2 regions of the Streptomyces sp. NPDC058662 genome follow, and region 1 is predicted to be linked to the other one. Evidence: riboswitches for the same ligand, from Rfam matches in the RefSeq annotation. Region 1 holds a riboswitch; the other holds the start of a gene.
What was found. A riboswitch is a leader RNA that binds a small molecule or an ion and turns the genes downstream of it on or off. The one in region 1 is predicted to bind glycine.
Positions count from the first base shown of each region.

Region 2: linked by a shared signal. The riboswitch ahead of gcvT (glycine cleavage system aminomethyltransferase GcvT) and the one ahead of gcvP (aminomethyl-transferring glycine dehydrogenase) in region 1 are both predicted to bind glycine.

Region 1 is NZ_JBHXRU010000148.1:217-9,431, forward strand. Features, by position in the region: gene ACFWUQ_RS29790 (DUF881 domain-containing protein) at 1-735, shown strand, start outside; gene ACFWUQ_RS29795 (small basic family protein) at 732-1,064, shown strand; gene ACFWUQ_RS29800 (DUF881 domain-containing protein) at 1,070-1,912, shown strand; gene ACFWUQ_RS29805 (FHA domain-containing protein) at 2,396-2,938, shown strand; gene ACFWUQ_RS29810 (MerR family transcriptional regulator) at 2,983-3,765, shown strand; gene ACFWUQ_RS29815 (bifunctional nuclease family protein) at 3,829-4,302, shown strand; gene ACFWUQ_RS29820 (MerR family transcriptional regulator) at 4,484-5,122, shown strand; gene ACFWUQ_RS29825 (DNA polymerase IV) at 5,233-6,651, shown strand; gene ACFWUQ_RS29830 (PRC-barrel domain-containing protein) at 6,680-7,087, opposite strand; glycine riboswitch at 7,200-7,297, shown strand; partial or broken gene gcvP (aminomethyl-transferring glycine dehydrogenase) at 7,518-9,215, shown strand, end outside.
Region 2 is NZ_JBHXRU010000066.1:10,848-30,017, forward strand. Features, by position in the region: gene ACFWUQ_RS21700 (GlxA family transcriptional regulator) at 1-485, opposite strand, end outside; gene ACFWUQ_RS21705 (NADP-dependent oxidoreductase) at 590-1,513, shown strand; gene mnmA (tRNA 2-thiouridine(34) synthase MnmA) at 1,564-2,694, opposite strand; gene ACFWUQ_RS21715 (N-acetylmuramoyl-L-alanine amidase) at 2,764-3,453, shown strand; gene ACFWUQ_RS21720 (cysteine desulfurase family protein) at 3,446-4,609, opposite strand; gene ACFWUQ_RS21725 (thioesterase family protein) at 4,704-5,561, opposite strand; gene ACFWUQ_RS21730 (trimeric intracellular cation channel family protein) at 5,656-6,312, opposite strand; gene ACFWUQ_RS21735 (ABC transporter ATP-binding protein) at 6,445-7,524, opposite strand; gene ACFWUQ_RS21740 (ABC transporter ATP-binding protein) at 7,566-8,678, opposite strand; gene ACFWUQ_RS21745 (ABC transporter permease) at 8,675-9,673, opposite strand; gene ACFWUQ_RS21750 (ABC transporter substrate-binding protein) at 9,820-11,598, opposite strand; gene ACFWUQ_RS21755 (ABC transporter permease) at 11,673-12,668, opposite strand; gene ACFWUQ_RS21760 (enhanced serine sensitivity protein SseB C-terminal domain-containing protein) at 13,088-13,828, opposite strand; gene ACFWUQ_RS21765 (enhanced serine sensitivity protein SseB) at 13,926-14,666, opposite strand; gene ACFWUQ_RS21770 (AAA family ATPase) at 14,716-15,381, opposite strand; glycine riboswitch at 15,610-15,713, shown strand; gene gcvT (glycine cleavage system aminomethyltransferase GcvT) at 15,899-17,014, shown strand; gene gcvH (glycine cleavage system protein GcvH) at 17,127-17,510, shown strand; gene glyA (serine hydroxymethyltransferase) at 17,526-18,782, shown strand; gene ACFWUQ_RS21790 (L-serine ammonia-lyase) at 19,067-19,170, shown strand, end outside.

The DNA of each region.
Region 1 (9,215 bases):
ACCCTCAAGGCCAAGCTGGCGCTCGCCGCCGGCCTCGTGCTCGCGGCCATGGTCGTGACGCTGGGCGCCGCCGAGGCGCGGCTGGCCGCGCCGGTACTGGCCAAGGAGCGCGAGGAGCTGATCGACCGGGTGGACCGGGCGGACGAGCGGGCGGACGGTCTGGAGCGGAGTATCGAAGGGCTCCGGACGGACGTCGTCGAGCGGCAGCGGGCGGCGCTCAAGCACCCCGGCGGCGGGCAGGGCGAACTCGTGGCACTGCTGTCCGGTGCCACGGAGGTGACGGGCCCCGGGGTCAAGCTGGTGGTGGACGACGCGAAGGGCGCCTCCTCGGCAGGCGGCGGCCCGCGTGAGAGCGCCGGCTTCTCGGACACCGGGCGGCTCCGCGACCGCGATATGCAGAAGATCGTCAACGGGCTGTGGCAGTCCGGCGCCGAGGCCGTGTCCATCAACGGGCAGCGGCTGACGGCGCTGTCGGCGATCCGGGCGGCGGGTGACGCGATACTGGTCGACAACAGGCCGCTCGTGCCGCCGTACGAAGTGCTGGCGGTGGGGGACAGGAAGCGGCTCGGCCCGGCGTTCCAGGACTCGGCCGACGGCCAGTACCTGCACGTGCTGCAGGAGAACTACGGGATCCGCTCCACCCTGTCCGCGATGGACGAGGTGCGCCTTCCGGCCGCGTCGAGCCTGACCGTACGTACGGCTACAGCAGCAGAGCAGCAGAAGGGTGCATCGTGATCGCGGTACTGGGCCTCGTGGCCGGAGTGGTGGCCGGACTTCTGGTCCGGCCCGAGGTGCCGGCCGTGGTGGAGCCTTATCTGCCGATCGCCGTGGTGGCGGCGCTGGACGCGGTGTTCGGAGGGTTGCGCGCGATGCTCGACGGCATCTTCGACGACAAGGTCTTCGTCGTGTCGTTCCTGTCGAACGTGGTGGTGGCCGCGCTGATCGTCTTCCTCGGCGACAAGTTGGGCGTCGGCTCGCAGCTGTCCACGGGCGTGGTCGTGGTCCTCGGCATCCGGATCTTCTCCAATGCCGCGGCCATCCGTCGGCACGTGTTCCGGGCGTGAGGCCGATGAGTACGAACGAGAACCCGCCCGAGGAGCCCGGCGGCGCGGGTGTGCCGCCTGCGGGAAGCCCGCAGCACGGTGAGCCGCCGGCACGGCCGGTACGGCCCGCGCAGCCGCAGGAGCCCGAGGAGACGGGCCGCCGGCGCCTCGCCGCCGGGCTGTGGCCGCCGAGGGCCAGCCGGGCGCAACTGATCGTCGCGCTGCTGCTGTTCGTCCTCGGTCTGGGGTTGGCGATCCAGGTGCGGTCCACCAGCGACTCCAGCGCGCTGCGCGGGGCCCGCCAGGAGGACCTCGTACGGATCCTCGACGAGCTGGACGGGCGTACCCAGCGCCTGGAGGACGAGAAGCAGCGGCTGGAGGACCAGCGCAGGGAGCTGGAGAGCAGCTCCAACCAGGCCGAGGAGGCCCGCAAGCAGACGGTGGAGAAGGAGCGCCAACTCGGCATCCTGGCGGGTACGGTGGCAGCTGAGGGGCCGGGCATCACGCTCAGGATCAGCGACCCCACGGGCCAGGTGCAGTCGGACCAGCTGCTGGACACGCTCCAGGAGCTGAGAGCGGCCGGGGCCGAGGCGATCCAGATCAACGGCGTGCGCGTGGTGGCGGGCTCGTACTTCTCGGACGAGGACGGCGGGGTCGGGATCGACGGTAAGAAGATCACACAGCCCTACGAGTTCAAGGTCATCGGCAAGCCCCAGGATCTGGAGCCGGCGCTCAACATTCCCGGAGGCGTCGTGCAGACCCTGGAGAAGGAGCAGGCCGCTGTCGCCGTCACACGGTCGGCGAAGATCGTTGTGGATGCCTTGCGGGCAGCGAAGCAGCCTGACTACGCTCGGTCGTCATCGTCGTGAAGCGGAGTGAGGAGCGGGCCGGTTCACGCGGGCGGAGGCCTGCGGGGGGTCGGCGCACCGAAGTCGCGGTGCGTGGTGGAAACTGTCTGGTGGTTACGGACGTTGTGAGTATGTCCGGGTCGGCAGGTTGTGCATTCGGAGTTCGTCCTGCCCCACGGGCGGGTCTGTTTCGGTCAAGGGGAATCGCCCGTGAAGTTGTTTGAGAAGCTGTTCGGCAAGAAGAACCGCGAGGAGAGCGGTCCGGCGCGCCATCGCGCCGGGCACGGTGACGCGGAGGGGCAGGGCGACCGTCCGCTCTTCCGTGACGAGGTGTCCGGGGCAGGCGACAATTCGGGCGCTCACGGCGCGTCGGCTGTTGACCCTGCCGGTACCGGACGCATAGGTTTCGGTGAAGCATCAACCTCACGTGCGGGTGGAGGGTTTGATCCCGACCCGTATGCCACCAGTGCTTCCGCGGGGCAGCCGCGGCGCGAGGAGCCGTCCATGTCGGCCGAGCAGGTTTGCAGCAGGTGCGGACACCGCAGCGGTGCGGCGAGCCGGTTCTGCTCCAACTGCGGGGCGCCGCTGCGGGCGGGTCTGACGCCGGAGCGCGCCTCGGAGACCACGTCCACCATCTCGATCTCGGGCCTGGAGGCCTACGAGGCCGAGGTGTCCGGACAGCAGCACGTGTCGTCCTCGCTGTCCCCCGAGGCCCAGGCCGCGGTGGAAGCGCTACCGCCCGGTTCCGCCCTGCTCATCGTGCGGCGCGGCCCCAACTCGGGCAGCCGCTTCCTGCTGGACGGCGAACTGACCACGGCGGGCCGGCATCCGCAGAGCGACATCTTCCTGGACGACGTCACCGTCTCCCGGCGCCATGTCGAATTCCGCAGGAGCCAGGACGGTGGGTTCACCGTCAGTGACGTGGGCAGTCTGAACGGCACGTACGTGAACCGGGAGCCGATCGACTCCGTCGCCCTGAACAACGGCGACGAGGTGCAGATCGGCAAGTACCGGGTGGTCTTCTACGCGAGCCTGCGGGGCGTCTGACCGTCCTCCGGGCTCCGTCCGGGGGTATCCCCAAGGAAGGTCCCATGCTGCGTATCCCCACCGGCGGTGCCCCGAAGAGCGGCGCCGCCGGGACCAGCGGTCCGGGCGGGCGGCTGGTGAGCATCGGAACGGTGCTCACCACGCTGCGTGACGAGTTCCCCGACGTCACCATCTCCAAGATTCGCTTCCTGGAGGCCGAAGGGCTCGTCGAGCCCCGACGCACACCGTCCGGGTACCGCAAGTTCAGTACCGACGACGTGGACCGGCTCGCCCGCATCCTGCGGTTGCAGCGCGACCACTACCTGCCCCTGAGGGTGATCCGGGAGCAGCTCGACGCGCTGGCCCGCGGCGAGCAGATCCGTATCCCGGCGCCCTCGGCGCACCGGGACGCCGGCGGCGCGGGGGACCCGGACGGCCCCGAGGCCGTCTACGGCGAGGTCGGCCGCGAGCGGCCCACGGTGGCGCGGGTCGGCCGGGCCGAGTTGATCGCCGCGGCGGGCGTGGACGAGGTCCAGCTGGTCGAGTGGGAGTCGTACGGGCTGCTCGCCGAGCTGCCCGGGGGCGGTTTCGACGCCGAGGCCGTCACGGTGGCCCGGCTGGTGGCCGATCTGGGGCGGTTCGGGCTGGAGCCGCGGCACCTGCGTGCGATGAAGGCCGCGGCGGACCGTGAGGCGGGGCTGATCGAGCAGGTCGTGGCACCGCTGCGGCGCCACCGCAACCCGCAGACCCGGGCGCACGCGGAGGCGACCACCAGGGAGCTCTCGGGACTGTCCGTGCGGCTGCACGAGGCCTTGGTGCAGACGGCTCTCGCGGTGCGATCGCATTGACCGCGCTGGTCGCAGTGGAGCCCCGACTACCCAAACCGGCCGGGCAGGTCCTAGGGTTGCTGTGTGAATGAGCTCGACGTTGTGGGTGTCCGGGTGGAAATGCCCTCCAACCAACCGATCGTGCTCCTGCGTGAAGTGGGAGGCGATCGGTACCTCCCCATCTGGATCGGTCCAGGGGAGGCTACCGCCATCGCCTTCGCGCAGCAGGGCATGGCTCCGGCGCGACCGCTGACGCACGACCTGTTCAAGGACGTGCTGGAGGCGGTCGGCGAGGAGCTCTCCGAGGTACGGATCACGGATCTGCGGGAGGGTGTCTTCTATGCGGAGCTCGTCTTCGCCAGCGGGGTCGAGGTGAGCGCGCGGCCCTCCGACGCCATAGCGCTGGCCCTGCGCACGGGGACGCCGATCTACGGCAGTGACGGCGTGCTCGACGACGCCGGAATCGCCATTCCGGACGAGCAGGAGGACGAGGTGGAGAAATTCCGCGAGTTCCTCGACCAGATCTCTCCCGAGGACTTCGGCACCGGGCCGCAGTGACGCGCCCACCGCGCTGTCCACGGGGATCTGTCACCCCATTCGAGTAGCCTTTCCCCGTCAAGGGATACGGGAAACCACTCTCAGGGTGATTATCACTCGGCGTGCCGAGTGTGGCGATCGTTGACGCACCCCGGGTGACTGCCTACCTTCGAGGTGGGCAGGTCAAGGACGGAGGGTCGGCGTGAGGATCACGGGCGACGGTACGACCGGGGGCACCCCGGCACGGAGTGACGGTGGACCGTTCCCGCTGCACGGCGGGGCGGTGGGCTCCGCGCGCCGTCAGCCGGAGTCGACGCCGGTCGGACCGGTGGACGGCGACCCGGCGCCCGAGCAGGTCGGCTACCGCGGTCCGACCGCGTGCGCCGCGGCCGGCATCACGTACCGGCAGCTGGACTACTGGGCGCGGACCGGGCTGGTGGAGCCCAGCGTGCGCGCCGCGTACGGATCGGGGACGCAGCGGCTGTACAGCTTCCGCGACGTCGTCGTCCTCAAGATCGTCAAGCGTTTCCTGGACACCGGGGTGGCGCTGCAGAACATCCGCACGACCGTGCAGCACCTGCGCGACCGCGGATTCGCCGACCTTGACCGGATGACCCTGATGAGCGACGGCGCCACCGTGTACGAGTGCACGTCGCCCGACCAGGTCGTGAGCCTGCTCCAGGGCGGGCAGGGCGTCTTCGGGATCGCCGTCGGGGTGGTCTGGCGCGATGTGGAGAAGGCCCTGTCGCAGCTGCACGGGGAGCGGGTGGACACCGGGGCGACCGTGGTCGGCCACAACCCGACGGACGAACTGGCGGCCCGCCGCAACCGGGCGGTCTGACCACCGCCCGGACCGGCCGCGGCGAGCGGGCGGGCCGAGGGGCGCGCCCGTGGCCCCGGGCGGGCCGACGCCGATCACCACTGTCAGTGCCGTAGGGGAGCATCGGGGCTGTGAGAGCCGCGCCGACCATCCTGCACCTGGACATGGACGCCTTCTACGCCTCCGTCGAGCAGGCGTCGAAGCCGAGCCTGCGCGGCAAGGCCGTCATCGTCGGAGGTCTGGGGCCGCGCGGGGTCGTGGCCACCGCCTCGTACGAGGCCCGGCGGTTCGGTGTGCACTCGGCGATGCCGACGGCGCAGGCCCGCCGGCTCTGCCCGAACGGGGCCTACCTGGTTCCGCGCTTCAGCCTGTACCGGGCGGTCAGCGACCTCGTGATGGCCCGGTTGCGGGTGCTGTCGCCGCTGGTGGAGCCGCTCAGCCTGGACGAGGCCTTCGTGGACCTGGAGGCCGGCGGGAGGGCCTTCGACTCGGCCGGCGCCCGGGCGACGGGGGAGCGGCTGCGGGCGGACATCCGGGCGGCCACCGGGCTCAGCGCATCGGTCGGCCTGGCGGGGTCGAAGATGCTGGCCAAGGTGGCCTCCGAGGAGGCCAAGCCGGACGGCCTGCTGCTGATCCAGCCGGGGACGGAGCGGGAGCTGCTCGCGCCGATGACCGTGCGCACCCTGCCCGGCGTCGGGCCGGCCACCGGGGAGCACTTGCGCCGGGCCGGGATCACCACGGTGGGGGAGCTGGTGGAGGCGGGCGAGGACGAGCTGGTGCGGATGGTCGGGCGCTCGCACGGCGTCGGTCTGTACCGCATGGCGCTGGGGCTGGACGACCGGCCGGTGGTCGCGGAACGGGACACGAAGTCGGTGTCGGTCGAGGACACCTTCGACGTGGACCTGCACGACCGCGTGCGCATCCGTACCGAGGTGCAGCGGCTCGCGGACCGGTGCGTACGGCGGTTGCGGGAGTCCGGGCACTCCGGGCGCACCATCGTGCTCAAGGTGCGCCGGTACGACTTCTCCACGCTCACGCGCTCCGAGACGCTGCGCGGGCCCACGGACGATCCCGCCGTGGTGCGGGAGGCCGCGGCGCGGCTGCTGGAGGGAGTGGACACCACGGGCGGCGTGCGGCTGCTGGGGGTGGGGGTGACGGGGCTGGCGGACTACACGCAGGAGGACCTGTTCGCCCAGGCGTCCGCCGCCGTGCCGGATGCGCCGGACGTGCCGGATCCCGGCGGGGCGGAGGCGGGGCCCTCCGAGGGGGCCGGTGGCGGTGGGGCTCAGGAGGCGGTCACGGTCACCGCGCCGCCCGCCGGGGAGGGGGCGCCGGAGCCGGCCGCGGAGCGCAGGTGGCTCGCGGGCACCGACGTACGGCATGCGGAGCACGGGCCCGGATGGGTGCAGGGCAGCGGGGTGGGGCGGGTGACGGTGCGGTTCGAGCAGCCCGGATCGGCGCCCGGCCGGGTGCGGACCTTCCGGGTGGACGACCCCGCGCTGGAGCCGTCCGATCCGCTGCCGCTGGTGGGGGACGCGGGTCCGGCCTGACCCGGGACGCGGATCGGCCCGGTGGCGGTCAGGCTCCGTTCGCGGCGCCCTCGTCGCCGGCGAGGCGGCCGAAGTCGCGGTCGGCGGGGGAGGCCGCGGGGGACTGGTGGAACGCGGAGGGCAGGGTCACGTCCAGCCCGTAGTGGTGGTAGAGCTGCAGCTCCTGCTCCGGGGAGAGGTGGCGGCCGACGCCGAAGTCGGGGGCGTCCTTGATCAAGGAGCGGTCGAAGGGCACCCGCAGGGCCTCGCCCACCAGCTCGCTCGGCTCCAGCGGGACGAAGGCGTCCCGGCTGAACAGGCCCGTCCGGACGGCTGCCCACTCCGGGACGCCGGTGGCATCGTCGAGGTAGACCTCGTCAATTGTTCCGATCTTGGTGCCATTGCGGTCGAACGCCTTGCGGCCGATCAGGCTGCGCGGATCGATGTCGGTCTGCACGGTCCCTCCATATGGTCGCAACTCCTGCGTAATGACAACAGAAGTGCATATTGTGCAACCAGGCCACTCGGGGAGCGCCCGGAACCTCGCTGGTAGGCTGGGTGGTGGCTGTCGACCCTGTGCGGGAGAGTCCTCCGAAGAACGTGACGGAGGCGCCGAAGGAGCAAATCCTCCCCGGAATCTCTCAGGCATACGTACCGCACGGACGAGGCCACTCTGGAAAGCAGGGGCGGTGTCGGGAGCGTGTGCCGGTGCCTCTCCTCACCGACGGTGAAAGCCGGACCTGTTCAGTGGCGCTTACCCGGCATCGGCCGGGGCAGCCCTGTGCGGTCCGGTGAAACTCTCAGGTTGAGATGACAGAGGGGGAGGCCGTCCGGGTGCCCGCGCCGTGGTGCCCCTCGCAGGTCATACGACCAGGAGGCCTCCGTACATGACCGCCAACCGCATTCCGCTCTCCCAGCTGGAGCGAGGCATTCCCTTCGAGCAGCGCCACATCGGCCCGGATGCCGAGGCGCAGGCGAAGATGCTCGCCCAGGTGGGCTACGGCTCCCTGGACGAGCTCACCGCCGCCGCGGTCCCGGATGTGATCAAGACCGCCGAGGCCCTCGACCTGCCCGAGGCCCGTACCGAGGCCGAGGTGCTGGCCGAGCTGCGGTCCCTCGCCGACCGCAACCAGGTCCTCTCCTCGATGATCGGTCTCGGTTACTACGGCACCTTCACGCCGCCGGTGATCCTCCGCAACGTCATGGAGAACCCGGCCTGGTACACGGCGTACACGCCGTACCAGCCGGAGATCTCGCAGGGCCGCCTGGAGGCGCTCCTCAACTTCCAGACCGTCGTCGCCGACCTGACCGGGCTGCCCACCTCCGGCGCCTCGCTGCTCGACGAGGGCACGGCCGCCGCGGAGGCCATGTCGCTGGCCCGCCGCGTGGGCAAGGTCAAGGACGGCGTCTTCCTGATCGACGCCGACGCACTGCCGCAGACCGTCGCCGTGATCGAGACCCGCGCCGAGCCCACGGGCGTGGAGGTCGTCGTCGCGGACCTCTCGCAGGGCATCCCGGCCGAGATCGCCGAGCGCGGCGTCTTCGGCGTGCTCCTCCAGTACCCGGGCGCCTCCGGCGCCGTCCGCGACATCAAGCCGCTCATCGACGAGGCCCACGCCCTCGGCGCGATCGTCACGGTCTCGGCCGACCTGCTCGCGCTGACCCTGCTGACCTCCCCGGGCGAACTGGGCGCGGACATCGCCGTCGGCACCACGCAGCGCTTCGGTGTCCCGATGGGCTTCGGCGGCCCGCACGCCGGCTACATGGCCGTCCAGGCCAAGCACGCCCGCTCCCTCCCCGGCCGTCTCGTCGGCGTCTCGGTGGACGCGGACGGCAACAAGGCGTACCGCCTGGCCCTGCAGACCCGCGAGCAGCACATCCGCCGCGAGAAGGCCACCAGCAACATCTGCACCGCGCAGGTCCTGCTGGCCGTCATGGCCGCGATGTACGCCGTCTACCACGGCCCGGACGGCCTGCGGACGATCGCCCGCCGCACCCACCGCTACGCCGCCCTGCTCGCCGCGGGCCTGACGGCCGGCGGGGTCGAGGTCGTGCACGGCGCCTACTTCGACACGGTCACCGCCCGGGTGCCGGGCCGCGCGGCCGAGGTCGCCGCCGCCGCCCGCGAGAACGGGGTCAACCTGTTCCGCGTCGACGCCGACCACGTCTCCGCCGCCTGCGACGAGACCACCCTGCGCGCCGACATCGACGCCGTCTGGGCCGCCTTCGGCGTCTCCGCGGACATCGAGGCACTGGACGAGGCCACCGCCGACGCCCTGCCCGAGGCGCTCCTGCGCTCGGACGACTACCTGACCCACCCGGTCTTCCACCAGCACCGTTCCGAGACCGCGATGCTGCGCTACCTGCGCAAGCTGTCGGACAAGGACTACGCGCTGGACCGCGGCATGATCCCGCTGGGCTCCTGCACCATGAAGCTCAACGCGACCACCGAGATGGAGCCGGTGACCTGGCCCGAGTTCGGCCAGCTGCACCCGTTCGCGCCGGTGGACCAGGCGCAGGGGTACCTCACGCTCATCACCGAGCTGGAGGAACGTCTCTGCGAGGTGACCGGCTACGACAAGGTC
Region 2 (19,170 bases), on a different contig from region 1:
CCGGCGGAGGTGAGGATGTCGCCGTCGTCGACGAAGAGGACCTCCTCGTCGAGGCGGACCAGGGGGAAGCCCCGCTGGAAGGCGGGCGCGTGCAGCCAGTGCGTGGTGGCGGGCCGGCCGTCGAGCAGGCCTGCGGCGGCGAGCACGTAGGAGCCGGTGCAGATGGAGACGAGCCGGGTGCCGGGCCTGATCGCGGCGAGGGCGTCGGCCAGTGCCCGCGGCAGGGGCGCGCCCTCCGCGAGCTCGTCCATGGCGTGGGTGGGGGTGACGATCACGGTGTCGGCGGCGGCGAGGGCCTCGGGGCCCGCGGACACGCCGACGGTGAAGCCCGCGTCGCTGGCCACGGGCCGGCCGTCGGCGGTGCAGACGGTCACCTCGTAGAGCGCGTTCCCTGCCTCGTCCAGGGCGTTCCCGAAGACCCGCGAGGGGATCCCGAGCTCGAACGGGGGGACGCCTTCGAGGGCGAGTACGGCGATCCTGTGCATGGCCAGATCCTGACACATGGTGGCCGTCCGGCCAATAGCGCGCCTGCGCCGCGCGCCCGAAGCTGGTGTCACAGCAGCATCGGAACCACGTAGAGGAGCAGTACATGCGCGCCGTCGTCGTCAGTCAGTGGGGCGGACCCGAGGTTCTCGTCGAGACCGAGGCCGAGCGTCCGGAGCCGGGCATGGGCGAGATCCTGGTACGGGTCCACGCGGCCGGGGTGAACCCCGTCGACTGGAAGACCCGGGAGAGCGGCGCCCTGATCCCCTGGGGCCCGGTCCCCGCGGTCGGCTGGGACGTCTCGGGCACCGTCGAGGCGGTCGGCCCGGGCGTGACCCTGTACCGGGCCGGGGACGAGGTGTACGGGATGCCCCGCTTCCCGCAGCAGGCCGGCGCGTACGCCGAGTACGTCACCGCTCCCGCACGGCACTTCGCCCGCAAGCCGGCCTCACTGGACCACGTGCAGGCGGCGGCGCTGCCGCTGGCGGCCCTGACGGCCTGGCAGGCCCTGGTCGACACGGCGGGGGTGCAGGCCGGACAGCGGGTGCTCGTGCACGCGGCGGCCGGCGGGGTGGGCCACCTGGCGGTGCAGATCGCCAAGGCGCGCGGCGCGTACGTGATCGGGACCGCGAGCGCGGCCAAGCACGACCTGCTGCGCGGACTCGGCGCCGACGAGGTCGTCGACTACCGCACCACGGACTTCGAGGACGCGGTCTCCCGGGTGGACGTGGTGATCGACGCGATGGGCGGGGACCACGGCCGGCGGTCGCTGAAGGTGCTCAAGCCCGGCGGCCACCTGATCACCCTGCCGGGCCCGGACGGGGTCCCGGCCGACGCCGGGGACGTGCGGGCCGTCTGGCTCCTGGTGGAGCCGGACCTCAAGGGCCTGGAGGCCGTCGCCGCCCTCGCGGACGAGGGCCTGCTGAGGCCGCTGATCGACACGGTGCTGCCGCTGGAGCAGGCCGCGCGGGCCCACGAGATCGGCGAGCGGGGCCGCACCACCGGCAAGATCGTGCTGACGGTCGCCTGAACGGCCGGGCCCGGCCGCGCCCGGGGCTCGGGCGGCGGCTCGGGGGGCGGTCAGACGGTCGTCGCCGCCGCCCGCGTCGTCGTCGCGATGGTGGCCGAGCCGACCACGCGCGTGCCGTCGTAGAGCACGATCGCCTGGCCGGGGGCAACGCCCCGGACCGGCTCGGTGAAGGAGACCCGCAGCTCGCCGTCCACGAGTTCGGCGAAGACCTCGGTCTCGCCGCCGTGGGCGCGCAGCTGCGCGGTGTACGTACCCGGGGCGGCGGCCGCGGATCCGCACCAGCGGGGGCGGATCGCCGTCAGGGCGGTGACGTCGAGGGCCTCCGCCGGGCCCACGGTGACGGTGTTGTTCACCGGGGAGATGTCGAGGACGTAGCGCGGCTTGCCGTCGGCCGCGGGGTGGCCGATCCGCAGGCCCTTGCGCTGGCCGATCGTGAAGCCGAAGGCGCCCTCGTGGGTGCCGACCTTCTCGCCGCTCTCGTCGACGATGTCGCCCTCGGCCTTGCCGAGGCGGTTCGCGAGGAAGCCCTGGGTGTCGCCGTCGGCGATGAAGCAGATGTCGTGGCTGTCGGGCTTCTGCGCCACCGCCAGCCCGCGCCGCTCCGCCTCGGCCCGGATCTCGTCCTTGGTGGTGAGGGTGTCACCGAGCGGGAAGAGGGCGTGGGCCAGCTGCTTCTCGTCGAGGACCCCGAGGACGTACGACTGGTCCTTGGCCATGTCGCAGGCGCGGTGCAGTTCGCGCGAGCCGTCCTCGCGCTGTACGACGGTGGCGTAGTGGCCCGTGCAGACGGCGTCGAAGCCGAGCGCCAGGGCCTTGTCGAGCAGCGCCGCGAACTTGATCTTCTCGTTGCAGCGGAGGCAGGGGTTCGGGGTCCGCCCGGCCTCGTACTCGGAGATGAAGTCCTCGACGACGTCCTCGCGGAACCGCTCGGCCAGGTCCCAGACGTAGAAGGGGATGCCGATGACGTCGGCGGCGCGGCGGGCGTCGCGGGAGTCCTCGATGGTGCAGCAGCCGCGGGCCCCGGTCCGGAAGGACTGCGGGTTCGCGGAGAGCGCGAGGTGGACGCCGGTCACGTCGTGCCCGGCTTCGACCGCGCGGGCGGCGGCGACGGCGGAGTCCACGCCGCCGGACATGGCGGCCAGGACGCGAAGGGGGCGGGTGCGCGGCAGGTTCTCAGTCATAGCACCGTCCAGGGTACGGGGAACCGTGCGGGGTCACAGCGCGTTATCGGGTTCAGGGGGGTGGATCACATGGTTCGCGAAGGTGGCAGGGGTACGGACGGGAAGACCGGGAGGCGCCGCGCGCCCGGTCGCCGGGCCGTGCTGTTGGGCGGGCTCGGCGTGGCCGCGGCGGCGGCTGTCGCGGGCCGGGAGGAGATCGCGCGGGCCTGGTGGCTGCTGCCGGGAGTGGCCAAACCGCGCAAGGAGGGCGAGCTCGACCACGCGGCGGCGAGCTGGACCGCGGCCTCGCCGGCGAACTGGCGGCTGGCGGACCGGCCCGACGACTACCGGGTGGACCGGATCGTGGTGCATGTCACCCAGGGCGGCTTCGCCTCGTCCGTGGACGCCTTCAAGAATCCGTGGCACAAGGCGTCGGCGCACTACATAGTGCGTCAGGACGGCCACATCGAGCAGATGGTCCGCGAGCTCGATGTCGCCTTCCACGCGGGCAACCGCTCGATGAACGAGCGCAGCGTCGGCATCGAGCACGTCGGCTTCGTCGACCGCCCGAAGGACTTCACGGACGCCATGTACGCGTCCTCGGCCCGGCTGGCCGCCGACATCTGCCGCCGGTACGAGATACCGGCGGACCGTACGCACATCGTCGGGCACTCCGAGGTACCGGGCGCCGACCACACCGACCCCGGCCGCCACTGGGACTGGGACCGCTACGTCGGCCTCGTCCAGGACGCACTCAGGGCCGGCCCCGGCGTCAGCTGAGGCCCGCGGTGCGGGCGCGTTCGACCGCCGGTCCGATGGCCGCGGCGAGCGCCGCGACGTCGTCCGCGGTGGAGGTGTGGCCGAGGGAGAAGCGCAGAGTGCCCCGGGCCAGCCGCGGATCGGTGCCGGCGGCCAGCAGGACGTGGCTCGGCTGCGCCACGCCCGCCGTGCAGGCGGAGCCGGTGGAGCACTCGATGCCCTGGGCGTCGAGCAGGAGCAGCAGGGAGTCCCCCTCGCAGCCGGGGAAGCTGAAGTGGGCGTTGGCCGGGAGCCGGTCGTCGGGGTCGCCGCCGAGGACGGCGTCCGGCACGGCCGCCCGGACGGCGGCCACCAGCTCGTCCCGAAGGCCGCCGATCTCGGTGGCGAAGCGCTCGCGCCGCTCGGCGGCGAGGACGGCGGCCACCGCGAAGGCGGCGACGGCCGGGACGTCGAGCGTGCCGGAGCGCACGTGCCGCTCCTGGCCGCCGCCGTGCAGGACGGGTACGGGGCTCTGGTCGCGGCCCAGGAGCAGGGCGCCGATGCCGTACGGGCCGCCGATCTTGTGACCGCTGACGGTCATCGCGGCCAGGGCGCTGTCGCCGAAGCGGACGTCGAGCTGCCCGAAGGCCTGGACGGCGTCGGAGTGCAGCGGGATCCCGTGTTCGCGGGCGGTCGCCGCCAGTTCGGCGATCGGCATGACGGTGCCGATCTCGTTGTTGGCCCACATCACGGTGGCCAGCGCCACGTCGTCCGGGTCGCGCTCCACCGCCTCGCGGAAGGCGTCGGCGTGCACGCGCCCGTAGCGGTCCACGGGCAGGTACTCGACCCGCGCGCCCTCGTGCTCGGCGAGCCAGTGGACGGCGTCGAGCACGGCGTGGTGCTCGACGGGGCTGGCGAGGATCCGGGTCCGGGCGGGGTCCGCGTCGCGGCGGGCCCAGTAGAGGCCCTTGACGGCGAGGTTGTCGGCCTCCGTGCCGCCCGCGGTGAAGACCACCTCGCTCGGGCGGGCGCCGATCGCCTCGGCGAGGGCCTCGCGGGCCTCCTCGACGGTACGGCGGGCCCGGCGGCCGGCGGCGTGCAGGGAGGAGGCGTTCCCCGTGGCGGCGAACTGCGCGGTCATCGCCGCGGCGGCCTCCGGCAGCATCGGAGTGGTGGCGGCGTGGTCGAGGTAGGCCATGATCCTGCGATTCTACGGACCCGGCGGGCGGCCGGTCCCCGGCGGTGCCCCGGGGCGGTCCGGAGCCCGCGCGGGACCCCGCCGATCCGCCGCGTCAGGCTCGGCGGGGGGCGCGGGCGAGCTGGCGCGACTGGGCGACCAGGTGGTCCGCCGAGTCCCAGACCTCGGCGTCCTCCTCCAGGAAGCCGCCGGCCAGGTTGCGCGTGGCGATGGCCACCCGGAGCGGGCCCGGAGCGGGGCGGCGGCGGATGTGGGTGGTGAGCTCCACCGTCGGTGTCCAGCCCATCAGGCCCAGGTCGAAGGCGGTCGGCGGCAGCGCGTCCACCGCGAGCAGCAGGGAGAGCGGATCGGCGTCGCGGCCGTCGGCGAGCTCGAACCAGGCCCGCATCTCGCCCTTGCCCGAGGGGGCGCCGAGGGCCCAGCCCGCCGTGGCCGGGTCCAGCCGCAGCCGCAGCCGGTCCACGATCGCGGAGCTGCCGGGGATGGGGGCCGGGCCGGCCTCGGGGCCGAGGCAGTCCTCGTAGGCGGGCATGACCGGCGGCCGGGCCGCCGTCCGCACCTCGTCGGAGAGCGTAGAGAGGTCCCCGTAGGAGGCGAGGACGCGGATGCGCTCGATCTCGGCCCCGCTCTCGTCGTACTGGAACAGCGAGGCCTGGCCGGTGGAGAGGGTGCGGCCGACGCGGACGACCTGGGTGCGGATCACGGCGGGGCCGGGCACGGAGGAAGTCAGGTAGTGCGCGGACACGGTGAAGGGGTCCGGGTGCGGCAGGGCCGCCGACAGGGCCCGGCCGACCAGGGCGAGCAGGTATCCGCCGTTGACGGCGGCGATGATCGTCCAGCCGGCGGAGAGTTCCGCGTCGTACACCTCGGGCTCACCCGCGCGGGCGGTGATCGTGGTGTCGCGGTCGAACTCGCTGTCGCCGATGGATGCCTGGGCAGCTGCGTGTGACATGAAAACGACGGTACACCGAGATGCTACTAAGCGGTAGCTTTCCGCGCTCGTCCCCTCGTGCATCACCTCGCGCAGGGGGCCCGCACGTTGGCCCCTAGGGCTCCTCGGCCACCGCGGAGCGGCGGTTCCAGGCCAGCGGCGCCCGCCAGTGGTAGCGCATCGCGAGCAGCCGCAGGACGAACGTGGTGACGATCGCCAGGCCCGTGGTGAAGGCGTTGAGGACGTCGAAGCGGATCGACAGGGCCACCATCGCGGCGCCGACCACGGCGGGGACGGCGTACATCTCGCGGTCGCGCAGCAGCGAGGGCACTTCGTTGACCAGCACGTCGCGCAGGACGCCGCCGCCGACCGCGGTGGCCAGGCCCAGGGCGGCGGAGGCGGTGAGCCCCAGGCCGAACTCGTACGCCTTGGTCGTGCCGGTCACACAGAACAGGGCGAGGCCGGCCGCGTCGAAGACGTTGATCGCGCGGTTGATCCGCTGGACCTCGGGGTGCAGGAAGAAGACGAGGGCGGCGGCGACCAGCGGGGTGACGAAGAAGCTCAGCTCGCCGAAGGCGGCCGCCGGGGTGGCCCCGATGACGAGGTCGCGGAAGAGGCCGCCCCCGAGGGCGGTGACCAGGGCGAGGACGGCGATGCCGAAGACGTCGAAGTTCTTGCGGACGGCGAGCAGGGCGCCCGCGGTGGCGAAGACGAAGATGCCGGCGAGGTCCAGGGCATGCTGGATCCCGGGCGGGAAGAGATCGTGGAGCACTGCGCCATTGTCGCCTGCGGCGCACCCGCCGAACGCCGGGGCCCAGGGCAGGGGGCGGCAGGCCGCGGTGTGACACCGGCGGGGCGGGAGGGGCCGGGTTGCGGCGTCCGGCCCCGCCGGTTTTTTCGGCCGCTACTCCGAAACCGTGGCCACCGCGTCGGCCGCACCCGGCAGGGGCGTGTCGCCCGGCATCTGGTCGGGGGCGTTCTCCGGGTGGTGACAGGCCACCTGGTGGCCCGTCTTGAGGGCCACCAGCGGCGGCTCCTGCGTGGTGCAGACCTGCGTGGCCTTCCAGCACCGCGTGTGGAAGCGGCAGCCGCTCGGCGGGGAGATGGGCGACGGCACATCGCCCTTGAGCAGGATGCGGCCGCTCTTCGCCCCGCGCCGCCGCGGGTCCGGCACGGGCACGGCCGACATCAGCGCCGTGGTGTACGGGTGCATCGGCGCCTCGTACAGCGACTTGCGGTCGGCGAGCTCGACGATCTTGCCGAGGTACATGACCGCGATCCGGTCCGAGACGTGCCGGATGACCGACAGGTCGTGGGCGATGATCACGTAGGTGAGGCCGAGCTCCTGCTGGAGGTCGTCCAGCAGGTTGACCACCTGGGCCTGGATGGACACGTCCAGGGCCGAGACGGGCTCGTCCGCGACCACCAGCTTCGGCTTCAGCGCGAGGGCCCGCGCGATGCCGATGCGCTGGCGCTGGCCGCCCGAGAACTCGTGCGGGTAGCGGTTGTAGTGCTCGGGGTTGAGTCCCACCAGCGACAGCAGTCGCTGCACCTCCGCCTTGAGGCCGCCCTCCGGGGTGACCTTCTGGAGCTTGAAGGGGGCGCTCACGATGGTGCCCACCGTGTGGCGCGGGTTCAGCGAGCCGTACGGGTCCTGGAAGATCATCTGCACATCGCGGCGCAGCGGGCGCATGCCCGACACTCCCAGGTGGGTGATGTCCTTGCCCTCGAACTCGACGGTGCCGCCGGTCGGTTCGAGCAGGCGCGTGATGAGCCGCCCCATCGTCGACTTGCCGCAGCCGGACTCGCCCACGATGCCGAGGGTCTCGCCGCGCCGGACGTCGAAGTCGATGCCGTCGACGGCCTTGACCGCGCCGGCCTGGCGTCGCAGCAGTCCTTTGGTGATCGGGAAGTGCTTGGTCAGTCCGGTGACCTTGAGGAGCAGGTCGGGCTCGGAAGCCTGCGCGTCCTGCTGCTTGGGGATGACGGGCGTGTCGGACGCGCCAGGCGTCTCAGGCGTCTCGGTCACAGCTTCGGCGCAATCTCTTCGGTCCAGATCCGGGTCCGCTCCTCCTGCGACATGTGGCAGGCGGACCAGTGGCGGGCGCCGTCCTGGCCCGGCTCGTCCGGCGCCGTGAGTTCGGGCCGGACGGTGCGGGTCACGTTGCCCTTGGGTACGTCGGCGTAGGGGCAGCGCGGGTTGAAGGCGCAGCCGCTCGGGATGTTGATCAGGCTGGGCGGCGAGCCCTTGACCGGGATGAGGCGCTCGGTCTGGTCCCGGTCGATGCGCGGCATCGAGCCCAGCAGGCCCCAGGTGTAGGGGTGCCGGGGTTCGTAGAAGACCTTCTCGGCGGTGCCCCGCTCCACGCACCGGCCGCCGTACATCACGAGGAGTTCGTCGGCCATCTCGGCGACCACGCCGAGGTCGTGCGTGATCATGATGACGGCGGAGCCGAACTCCTTCTGCAGATCCCTGATCAGGTCGAGGATCTGCGCCTGGACGGTGACGTCCAGGGCGGTGGTCGGCTCGTCCGCGATGAGCAGCTCCGGGTTGTTGACCAGGGCCATCGCGATCATCGCGCGCTGGCGCATACCGCCCGAGAACTCGTGCGGGTAGCTGTCGACCCGCTTGTGCGGCTCGGGGATGCCGACCCGGTCGAGGAGGTCCACGGCACGCTTGCGGGCGGCCTTCTTGTCGACCTTGTGGTGGACCCGGTACGCCTCGGCGATCTGCTTTCCGACGGTGAAGTAGGGGTGCATCGCGGACAGCGGGTCCTGGAAGATCATCGCGATCTCCCGGCCGCGCAGCTTGCGCACCTCGTCCTCCTCGGCGGAGAGCAGCTCCCTGCCGTTGAGCCAGATCTCGCCGGAGATGCGGGCGCGCTGGCGGCCGTACTGGCCGACGCGGTGCAGGCCCATGATGCCCAGCGAGGTGACCGACTTCCCGGAGCCCGACTCGCCGACGATCCCGAGGGTCTTGCCCTTCTCCAGCGTGAAGGAGAGCCCGTCGACGGACTTGACCAGGCCGTCCTCGGTCGGGAAGTGCACCTTGAGGTCGCGGACCTCCAGGAAGGCGGTGGAGGGCGTGGTGGCGCCGACCGGCTCGTTGAGGGCTGCGGTCTTCGTCAGGTCGGTCATGACAGCCTCACTCGGGGGTCGATCACCGCGTACATGAGGTCGACGACGAGGTTCGCGGCGACCACGAAGAAGGCGGAGATCAAGGTGATGCCCAGGATGACCGGCAGGTCGTGGTCGCTGATCGCACGGACCGCGTTGTATCCGAGGCCGTGCAGCGAGAACGTGGACTCGGTCAGGACGGCGCCGCCCATCAGGGCACCGAGGTCCAGCCCCAGGACGGTCAGGATCGGCGTCATCGTGGAGCGCATCGCGTGCTTGCCGATGACGACGGGTTCCGTCAGCCCCTTGGCGCGGGCGGTGCGGATGTAGTCCTCGTTGAGCACTTCGAGCATGGTCGCGCGGGTGAGCCGGGCGTACATCGCCGCGTAGAGGAACGCGAGCGAGACCCACGGCAGGACCATGCCGTTGAACCACTTGGCGGGATCGTCGGCGAAGGTCTGCTCCGGCCGCCCGAACCAGCCGAGCTGGTCGGAGAAGAAGGCGATGAAGAGCATGCCGGTGAAGTAGATGGGGAGGGAGACGCCGGCGAGGGCCACGCCCATCGCCGAGCGGTCCAGGACGGTGCCGCGCTTGAGGGCGGAGATGACGCCGGTGGCGACACCGCCGATCACCCAGAGCACGACGGCGCCGGCGGCGAGCGAGAGGGTGACCGGGAACCAGTCGAGCAGCAGCGGCCACACCTCCTGCTCGGTCTTGAAGGAGTATCCGAAGCAGGGCGCGGCGCATTGCGTGACGTCGGAGCCGTTGGCGTACGTGCGACCCGCCACCAGCCCGACGACGAACTTGCCGAACTGGACGAGGATCGGGTCGTCGAGACCCATCTTCTGCCGGATGCCCTCGATGGCGGCGGGGTCGGACTGCTTACCGACGAAGTAGAGCGCCGGATCCGTCCCGATCATCTTCGGGAAGAGGAAGAAGATTCCGAAGGTCACCAGCGAGATGACCAACAGCATGACGATGACGGCGAAGATCCGTCGGATGAGATATGCAAGCACTGCGCTCGGCCTGGCTGCGGCCCGGGGGCGCCCTCTTCTGGAGAGCGCCCCCAAGCCGCACCGCGGCCATCACCTGCCCTTCGTGCCTAGCGGGTGTGGCACTGGAACACTGGATACTGGACGGGACAACCTGGTCTGACGGATGACTACTTGACGACGCCGAGGGAGGCGTAGTCGTACCGGCCGTTGTAGGCGTCGGAGGTGTAGGCGTTCGTCAGACGGCTGCTGCGCCAGGTGATCGTCTTGTCGTAGACGAAGGGGAGGTAGACAGCGGCCTCGGAGACCTTCTGGTTCATCGCCTTGTAGATGTCGCCGGCCTTGGCCGGGTCGGTCTCGGCGATGGCGTCGTCGAAGAGCTTGTTGATCGCCGGGTCGTTCAGCTCGGAGAAGTTGTTGTTGCCGCTCTGCAGGATGAAGCGGCCGTCGACCAGCGGCTGGGAGAAGCCCTGCCCGGTCGGGAAGTCGGCGCCCCAGCCCATGATGATGATGCCGTAGCCCTTGTCCTTGACGACCTTGGGCGAGCCGATGATGCCGGAGGTCTGGGCACCGTCGAACTGGTCGACCTGGGCCTCGATGCCGACCTGCTTCAGCGCGTTCTGCAGGGAGACGGCGGTGGCGATCTCGACCGGCTTGTTGTTGCGGACCGCGATGGTGGTCTTGAAGCCCTCGGGCTTGCCGCAGGCGGCCAGGTGCTCCTTGGCCTTGGCGATGTTGGCCTTGCCGTCGTCCTTCAGCACGCCGTACGGGTCGTAGGAGGCGTCGGAGCCCTTGATGCCCAGCGGGAGCATGTTGGGGGCGATGTCGCCGCCGGCCTGCGGGCCGCCGCGGGCGGTCTGCAGGGACTTCTTGTCGGCCGCGTAGATGACGGCCTTGCGGCAGTCGATGTTGTCGAACGGGGCGACCGTCTGCGGGAAGACCGCGTAGCGGATGAAGCCGGTCTGGCCGTTGTCGAGATTGTTCTTGTGGTCCTTCAGCGCGGTGGAGCGGGCCGCCTGGCCGATGCCGGTCGCGTTGATGTCCAGGTCGAACTCGCCGTTCATCAGGCGCTTGTCCATGTCGTCCGCGTTCGCCATGAACGTGACCGAGATGGTGTCCGGGAGCGCCTTGCGGATGGTGTCCGACTCGGGCTTGTAGTTCTCGTTGCGCGAGAGCTTCATGCTCTTGTTGGGCTCGTACGAGTCGATCTTGTACGGACCGTTGGAGAAGGGCTTGAGGCCGTACTTCGCGGCCGTGTCCTTCTCCTGCTTCACCGGGCTGGCGGCCGGCATGGCGAGCATCTGCTCGAAGTCGCCGTTGGGCTGCGGGAGCTTGAAGATGATGGTCTTCGCGTCCGGGGTCTCGATCGCCTTGAGGCCGAGCTTGTCCGGGCTGGGGTCCTTGTACGGGCCCGGGTACTCGGTCTTCGGGTCGAGCACCTGCATCAGGTAGACCGGGCCGCCGGAGATGACGTCCTGGGCCCAGGTGCGCTCGATGCCGTACTTGACGTCCTGGGCGGTGACGGGGGTGCCGTCCTCCCAGGTCACGTTGTCCTTGAGGGTGTACTTGTACGTCTTGCCGCCGTCACTGATCTCGGCCTTGGCCGTGGCGAGGTCGGGGACGAGCTCGGTGCTCTCCGCGCCCGGGGCGGCCTTGAAGCTGATCAGCTGGCGGGCGTAGTAGCGGGAGAAGTCCCACATGAAGCCGTAGTAGCCGCGCTGCGGGTCCCACGAGTCGGCTTCCTGGGTACCGACGAACTTGAGCTCGCCGCCCTTCTTGTCGGAAGGGTTGGAGACCTTGCCTATGCCGGAGTTGAAGCCCCCGCCGGCGGCGGCCGGCTTGTCCTCGGTGTTCTCCTTGCCGCCACAGGCGGTCGCGGTCAGCATGGCGGCGAGCACGACGGCCGTGCCAGCGGCAAGCCTGCGCTTCGACGTGCGATGGGTAGTCACGATGCTCGCAACCCTCCGTTGTAGTTCCGGTGTACTTCCGGCCCGAAGCCGATTGATGGGGACCTGCGGTTGTACTAGCGGGAGCCCTTCGGGTCGAGGGCGTCGCGGACGCCGTCGCCGAAGAGGTTGAAGGCCAGCACGGTGATGAAGATCGCTACGCCGGGGAAGATCATGAAGAGAGGATCGTCCTCGTACGTCCGCACGGCCGTGGAGAGGGTCTCTCCCCACGACGGCGTGGGCGGCTTGACGCCGACGCCGAGGAAGCTCAGGGCGGCCTCGGTCAGCACGTTGGTGGGGATCATCAGCGTCGAGTAGACGGTGATGGGCGCCACCAGGTTGGGAAGCAGTTCGCGGAAGAGGATGTACAGCCGGCCGGCTCCCAGGCTGCGCGCGGCCTCGACGTACTCGCGCTCGCGCAGCGACAGGGTCTGTCCGCGCACGATGCGGCCGATGTAGGGCCAGCCGAAGAAGCCGATGACCAGCACCAGTACGGCGATCCGCAGGCCGGACCCCTCGAAGCCCCACAGCTCGCCCGGGATGACGGAGATCAGCGCGATGATGAACAGCAGCTGCGGGAAGGCGAGCAGCAGGTCCATGACGCGGCTGATGGCCGCGTCGACCCAGCCTCCGAAGTAGCCGGCGATGATGCCGAAGAAGGTGCCCATCGACACGGCCACGAAGGCGGACAGGAAGGCCACCAGCAGGGAGATGCGGGCGCCGTAGACGATCCGGCTGAAGACGTCGCGGCCGTTGACCGGCTCGACCCCGAGCAGGAACTCGCCGCTGATACCGCCCCAGTCGCCGGCCGGCAGGCCGAGGAGCGGGTCCAGCATGTCCTCGTGCAGCTCCTCCGGCGGGTGGCCGAAGGCCTTGACGATCAGCGGCGCGAACAGCGCGACGAGGATCAGCAGGATCACGATGACGCCGCCGGCCAGGGCGACCTTGTCACGCTTGAGCCGCAGCCAGGCGATCTGCCACGGCGAGCGGCCCTCGATCGCCTTCTGCGGGACTTCGGGGGCGGCCACGGCCGCGGGATCTGCCGCGTCGGTTTCGTGCAGTGGTGCCGTCATCGTGGTGGGGACCCCTCTCGGCCGACGGTTGCCGGCCCATGCCCGCCGCTGTGGCGGCTTCGTTCTATCGGCGTCACTGATGGTGCGAAGGCACGGAATGCGCCTGAAGTGCACGTGAAGAGCAGGTGCTTACGGGATTGACCGGCCTTCGGTGGGGGGAGTCTTCAACGGCGTCCGAACCGGCCGCCAGACCTGCCGGGGATGTGATGCGCAACCGTGATCTGCGCCTACACCTTCCGTTATCCGAACCGCGCGCCCTGTTCAGCGGTGAGAGACCGCCCGTTCGGTGCGGAATCGGGCATCAGGGCCAACTGCCCTTTCGGGCGTGCTTCTTGGGCGGATTCGGCGGATATGACGAAGGCCGCACCGGTGGTGTCCGGTGCGGCCTTCGAGACGGATGTCTCGGTATGCGGACCTGCTCAGTACGAGGGCGCCTGGCCCTCGCGGTCGTAGAACGGCCGGGTCCGCGCGCGCAGCCACATGGCCACGGGGTCGTGCTCGTCCGCCAGCGCGACCGTGCACACGGGTACGCCCTCGGGGACCGCGCCGACGGACTGGCGCATCATCTCCCGCACCGATTCCAGCGCGGGCGCGGAGGCGTCGTACAGGTCGAGCCCCACCGCGAGGTACGGCGATCCCAGCGCCGGCTGCACCCACGCGCGCCGCAGCGACCGGACGGCCGGGGTGCGGTGCGCGTGCTGGGTCAGCAGCCCGTAGAACTGCGGGAGCTCGATGGCGGGCTCGGACAGCCGCAGCGGTCCGGCCGGCATCCGGTCGAGGCCGGTCGCGATGCGCCGCAGGTCGGCCCAGGGGAGGCCGAGGCCGCCGCCCTGGGCGTGCGGGTTCAGCCACAGGCCCCAGCGGTCCGGGTAGAGAGCGCGGGCGATGTCCCGGCCCGTGACCACCTCGTACCCCCGGTTCCAGCCGCTGGCCGCCAGCTCCTGCGGGGAGGTCACGCAGGGCGCGTACCCGAGGCCCTCGACCTCCATGCCGCCGTACTGCGCGTCCGGCGATCCCGGCTGCCCCTGCCAGAGCAGCATCCACAGCCGCCCCTCGGCGAGGGCGCCCAGGAGCGACTCGTAGCTCTCGTAGCGCCCCGGAGTCACCTGGCGCAGCATGTGCTCGACCTGCCCGGCCGCGGCCGTGCCTGACGCACTCACCCGGTACCCCTCTTCGTCCGCCCGTCGCTCCACGCGTGCCTCCCGTTTCCGGCGCGGTCACACGCGAGGCCGGGAGATGTCACCAGCTTATGCGGCCCTACGGCAGGTAGAAGGGGCGTACGCGCTCACGAATCCAGTCCGTGACCGGGTCCTGCGCCGCGTCCAGGAGGATCAACTGCACGGGCCAGGGCGCCGGTACGCGTGCCAGGGCCCGTCCGAGGGCCTCCATCGGGGCGTTTCCCGCCTCGGCCTCCCATCCCACCAGTCGGACACCGATGAACAGTTCCGGGGCCCCGCCCTCGACGCTGGCCAGGCAGCGGTGCGCGGCGGCGACGGCGCCCGTGGCCCGGAACTCCTCGGCGGCGGCCGCCAGGAAGTCCACCGGGTCCTCCTGCCAGTCGGGCTCGTACAGCCGGACCCGGCCGCCGGCGGCCGGTCCGTCGAGCGGCGACCGGCCCGTCCGGCACAGCTCCGCCACGGCGGGCGGGGGCAGCGGCACGCCGACCGCCCCCTCCGGGTTCACCGCGATGCCCAGCTGCGGGGGCAGGCCGCGCGCGAATTCGACGGCGGGGGCCACGGTGAAGTCCATGCCCGGTCCGACACAGGCGAGGAACTGGGCCTCGGAGCTGTAGACCGGGACGTAGGCCAGCCCGCCGATGTCCATCGTGGGCAGGGTGAGACCGGCCGGGCCCGGCTCGGGGCCGCCCCCGGCGGGCAGCGGCACCCATACCGGGCTGCGCCCGAGTACTTCCAGGATCCGCGCGCCGGCGTCCCGCTGCCCCAGCGCCGCCCCCAGCACCTGCTCCAGCTCGTTCCCCGGCCAGCCGCTGCCCTGCATGTGCCCTGCCTCCGTGTGGTCCCGTCCCGCCCGCCTGTCGAGCCGAAGGCTACGCGGGGAAGTCGATGCCGGTCACGGCGGCCGCCGAGGCCCGGTCCAGGAGCACCGCCGAGGCGCAGCCCGCCGGCGGCCGGCCCGCCTCCGCCTCGCGCAGCAGCCGGCCCACCGCGCCGCGGTGCCGGGCGAAGGCGTACGCCGACACGCTCCGGCCGCGCGCCCGCTGCCCCGAGAGGGCCTCCTCGGGGCTGGTGTCGAGGAGCAGCAGGTGCAGGGAGCGGCCGCGGCGGCGCGCGGCGACCGCGAGCAGTCCCCGCACCCAGCTCTGCGTACCGCAGTCGTGGACGACGACGGAGGCGCCCGAGCGCAGCAGCCGCCACAGCCCCCGGTAGTGCGCGACCCGCACGAGCGGGCGGTACACCGCGTAGGGCAGTGCCGAGGGCATCCGGCGCTCCCAGCGCTCGCGGGTGTCCTGCGAGTCGACGGCGCCGTCCGCGGCGGCCGCCCGCTGGATCAGCGTGCTCTTCCCGCCGCCGGGCAGGCCGGACACCACCACGATGTCGCCCGCGTCGAAGCGGAGCCGGTGCGGGCCGCGCGCCTTCGGTCCGCGCAGGTCGCGCACGAGGCCCGCGCCCGCACCGGCCGCGCCCTCGCGTCCCCCGCGCACGCGCGGTCCGCGCTGCGCGGGCACCGCGTCCACGGTTCCCGTCGTCGTCACCACTCCGAATCTCCGCACAGTGTTCGCCTCCCCCGAATCGGGTCGCCAAGGACCCTTGCCCACTGAGTGTAAAGAGACGGTCATCTCGCAGGGCCGGTTCCGGACCCTTCCGGAACCGGCTGCGCTCCGGCCGCCGCGGGTCCGCGCCGTCTTTCGGACCCGCACGCCCGATCACCGCGGTGGCGTGCAATGATGTGCGCCATCTGGACCAACTGCATACCGGCCGCTTGAATCCGCGCGGGAGAGTCCCGGCACGCCGCAAGGCCGTGCGCGGGCGCCGAAGGAGCAAGACCCTCCCTTGAATCTCTCAGGCCCCGTACCGCGTGGATGAGGCAGATCTGAAAAGCGAGACGCGTCCCCACTCCGCGTGAGGCGCGCTCCACCCAAGGTGCAAGTCGCGATTCCCGTCCCGAACGACCGACGGAACTCGCGGTGAACCTCTCAGGTTCCGATGACAGATGGGGAGGAACGTCCTCGTCATGTCCTGTCGATGCCCTGGGACCCGGGAGCCACACCCATGAGCACTGCCCCCCGTCTGACCGCCCTCGATGCGCTGCACCGCTCCCTCGGTGCGACCATGACCGACTTCGCGGGCTGGGACATGCCGCTGCGGTACGGCAGCGAGCGCGACGAGCACAACGCCGTGCGCACGAAGGCCGGCCTCTTCGACCTCTCCCACATGGGCGAGATCACGCTGACCGGCCCGGAGGCCGTGAAGGCCCTGGACTACGCGCTGGTCGGGAACATCTCCACCGTCGGCGTCGGCCGCGCCCGCTACACGCACATCTGCCGGGCCGACGGCGGCATCCTCGACGACCTGATCGTCTACCGCCTGGGCGAGACGGAGTACATGGTCGTCGCCAACGCCTCCAACGCCCAGGTCGTCCTCGACGCCCTGACCGAGCGGGCCGCCGGCTTCGACACCGAGGTCCGCGACGACCGCGACGCGTACGCGCTGCTCGCGGTGCAGGGCCCGGAGTCCCCCGGCATCCTCGCCTCGCTCACCGACGCCGACCTGGACGGCCTCAAGTACTACGCCGGCCTGCCGGGCACGGTGGCCGGGGTGCCCGCGCTGATCGCGCGGACCGGCTACACCGGCGAGGACGGCTTCGAGCTGTTCGTCGCCCCCGAGCACGCCGTGGAGCTGTGGCAGGCCCTGACCCGGGCGGGCGAGGGCGTCGGCCTGGTACCGGCCGGGCTGTCCTGCCGCGACACGCTGCGCCTGGAGGCGGGCATGCCGCTGTACGGGCACGAGCTGAGCACGGAGCTCACCCCCTTCGACGCGGGGCTGGGGCGGGTCGTGAAGTTCGAGAAGGAGGGCGACTTCGTCGGCCGCGCCGCGCTGGAGGACGCCGCCGAGCGCGCCGCCACCAAGGCGCCGCGCAAGCTGGTCGGCCTGGTCGCCGAGGGCCGCCGCGTCCCGCGCGCCGGTTTCCCGGTCGTCGCGGACGGCCAGGTCATCGGCGAGGTCACCTCCGGCGCCCCGTCCCCGACGCTGGGCAGGCCGATCGCGATGGCGTACGTGGACGCGGCGCACGCCGCGCCCGGAACCTCCGGCGTCGGCGTCGACATTCGCGGTACGCATGAGGCGTACGAGGTCGTGGCCCTGCCGTTCTACAAGCGGCAGAAGTAGCTCCGCACACGGCTGTGCCGCACCCGCGGCCGTACGGGAACCCGTACGGCTGCGTCTCAGTACCCGAGACCGCTGTTCGTATCCACTCCCCCGCATCCAGGAGAATCAGGCCATGAGCAACCCCCAGCAGCTGCGTTACAGCAAGGAGCACGAGTGGCTGTCGGACGCCGAGAACGGCGTCTCGACGATCGGCATCACCGAGTTCGCGGCCACCGCGCTCGGTGACGTCGTCTACGCCCAGCTTCCGGCGGTCGGCGACACGGTGACCGCGGGCGAGTCCTGCGGCGAGCTGGAGTCGACCAAGTCGGTCAGCGACCTGTACTCCCCCGTCTCCGGCGAGGTCACCGAGTTCAACCAGGACGTCGTGGACGACCCGGCGCTCGTGAACACGGCCCCGTTCGAGGGCGGCTGGCTGTTCAAGGTGCGCGTCTCGGAGGAGCCGGCCGACCTGCTCTCCGCCGAGGAGTACGCCGCGCTCACCCACTCCGACAACTGACCTCAGGGGATCTTGATGTCTGTGCTGAACACCCCTCTCCACGAGCTCGACCCGGACGTCGCCGCCGCCGTCGACGCCGAGCTCGTGCGCCAGCAGTCGACCCTGGAAATGATCGCCTCGGAGAACTTCGCTCCGGTCGCCGTCATGGAGGCCCAGGGCTCCGTCCTGACCAACAAGTACGCCGAGGGCTACCCGGGCCGCCGCTACTACGGCGGCTGCGAGCACATCGACGTCGTCGAGCAGATCGCGATCGACCGCATCAAGGCGCTGTTCGGCGCCGAGGCGGCGAACGTGCAGCCGCACTCGGGTGCGCAGGCCAACGCCGCCGCGATGTTCGCGCTGATCAAGCCGGGCGACACGATCATGGGCCTGAACCTGGCCCACGGCGGTCACCTGACCCACGGCATGAAGATCAACTTCTCCGGCAAGCTCTACAACGTGGTCCCGTACCACGTCGACGAGACCGGACAGGTCGACATGGCCGAGGTCGAGCGCCTCGCCAAGGAGTCCAAGCCGCAGCTGATCGTCGCGGGCTGGTCCGCCTACCCGCGCCAGCTGGACTTCGCCGCCTTCCGCCGCATCGCGGACGAGGTCGGCGCGTACCTGATGGTCGACATGGCGCACTTCGCCGGCCTGGTCGCCGCGGGTCTGCACCCGAACCCGGTGCCGCACGCCCACGTCGTGACGACCACCACGCACAAGACCCTCGGCGGTCCGCGCGGCGGCGTCATCCTGTCGACGCAGGAGCTCGCCAAGAAGATCAACTCGGCGGTCTTCCCCGGTCAGCAGGGCGGCCCGCTGGAGCACGTGATCGCGGCCAAGGCCGTCTCCTTCAAGGTCGCGGCCTCGGAGGAGTTCAAGGAGCGCCAGGTGCGCACCCTGGAGGGCGCCAAGCTCATCGCCGAGCGCCTGGTCCAGCCGGACGTCACCGAGGTGGGCGTCTCCGTCCTGTCCGGCGGCACCGACGTGCACCTGGTCCTGGTCGACCTGCGCGACTCCGAGCTCGACGGCCAGCAGGCCGAGGACCGGCTCCACGAGATCGGCATCACGGTCAACCGGAACGCCGTCCCGAACGACCCGCGGCCCCCGATGGTCACCTCCGGCCTGCGGATCGGTACGCCGGCCCTGGCCACACGCGGTTTCGGCGCCGAGGAGTTCACCGAGGTCGCGGAGATCATCGCGGCCGCGCTGAAGCCGGAGTACGACAAGGCCGACCTCGCGGCACGCGTCTCCGCGCTCGCCGCGAAGTTCCCGCTGTACCCGTCGCTCTAGTCGGCGGTCCGAGAGGGGCCCGGGCCTTGCTTGCGCACAGGACCGGGCCCTTCTCATGCCCGCGCACGCCCCTGCGGGCCCGCGCGCGGCGGGCCCCTCGCCGGGGGCCGCGGCGGGCCCCGCGCAGGGGGCCGCGCAGGTCCGACGCGTCCGCGTCACCCTCGTCACCCCGTCGGACAGCCGAGCCGTTCACCTCGTCGCGTTAAGCTCGTCTGTCGGACAAAATCCGAACAATCCGCCTGTCCTGCCCTTCCCACCCCACGAGCAGACAAGGGAGTCCGCCAGTGGCCATCTCGGTCTTCGACCTCTTCTCCATCGGCATCGGCCCGTCCTCCTCCCACACGGTCGGTCCGATGCGCGCGGCGCGCATGTTCGTGATGCGGCTGAA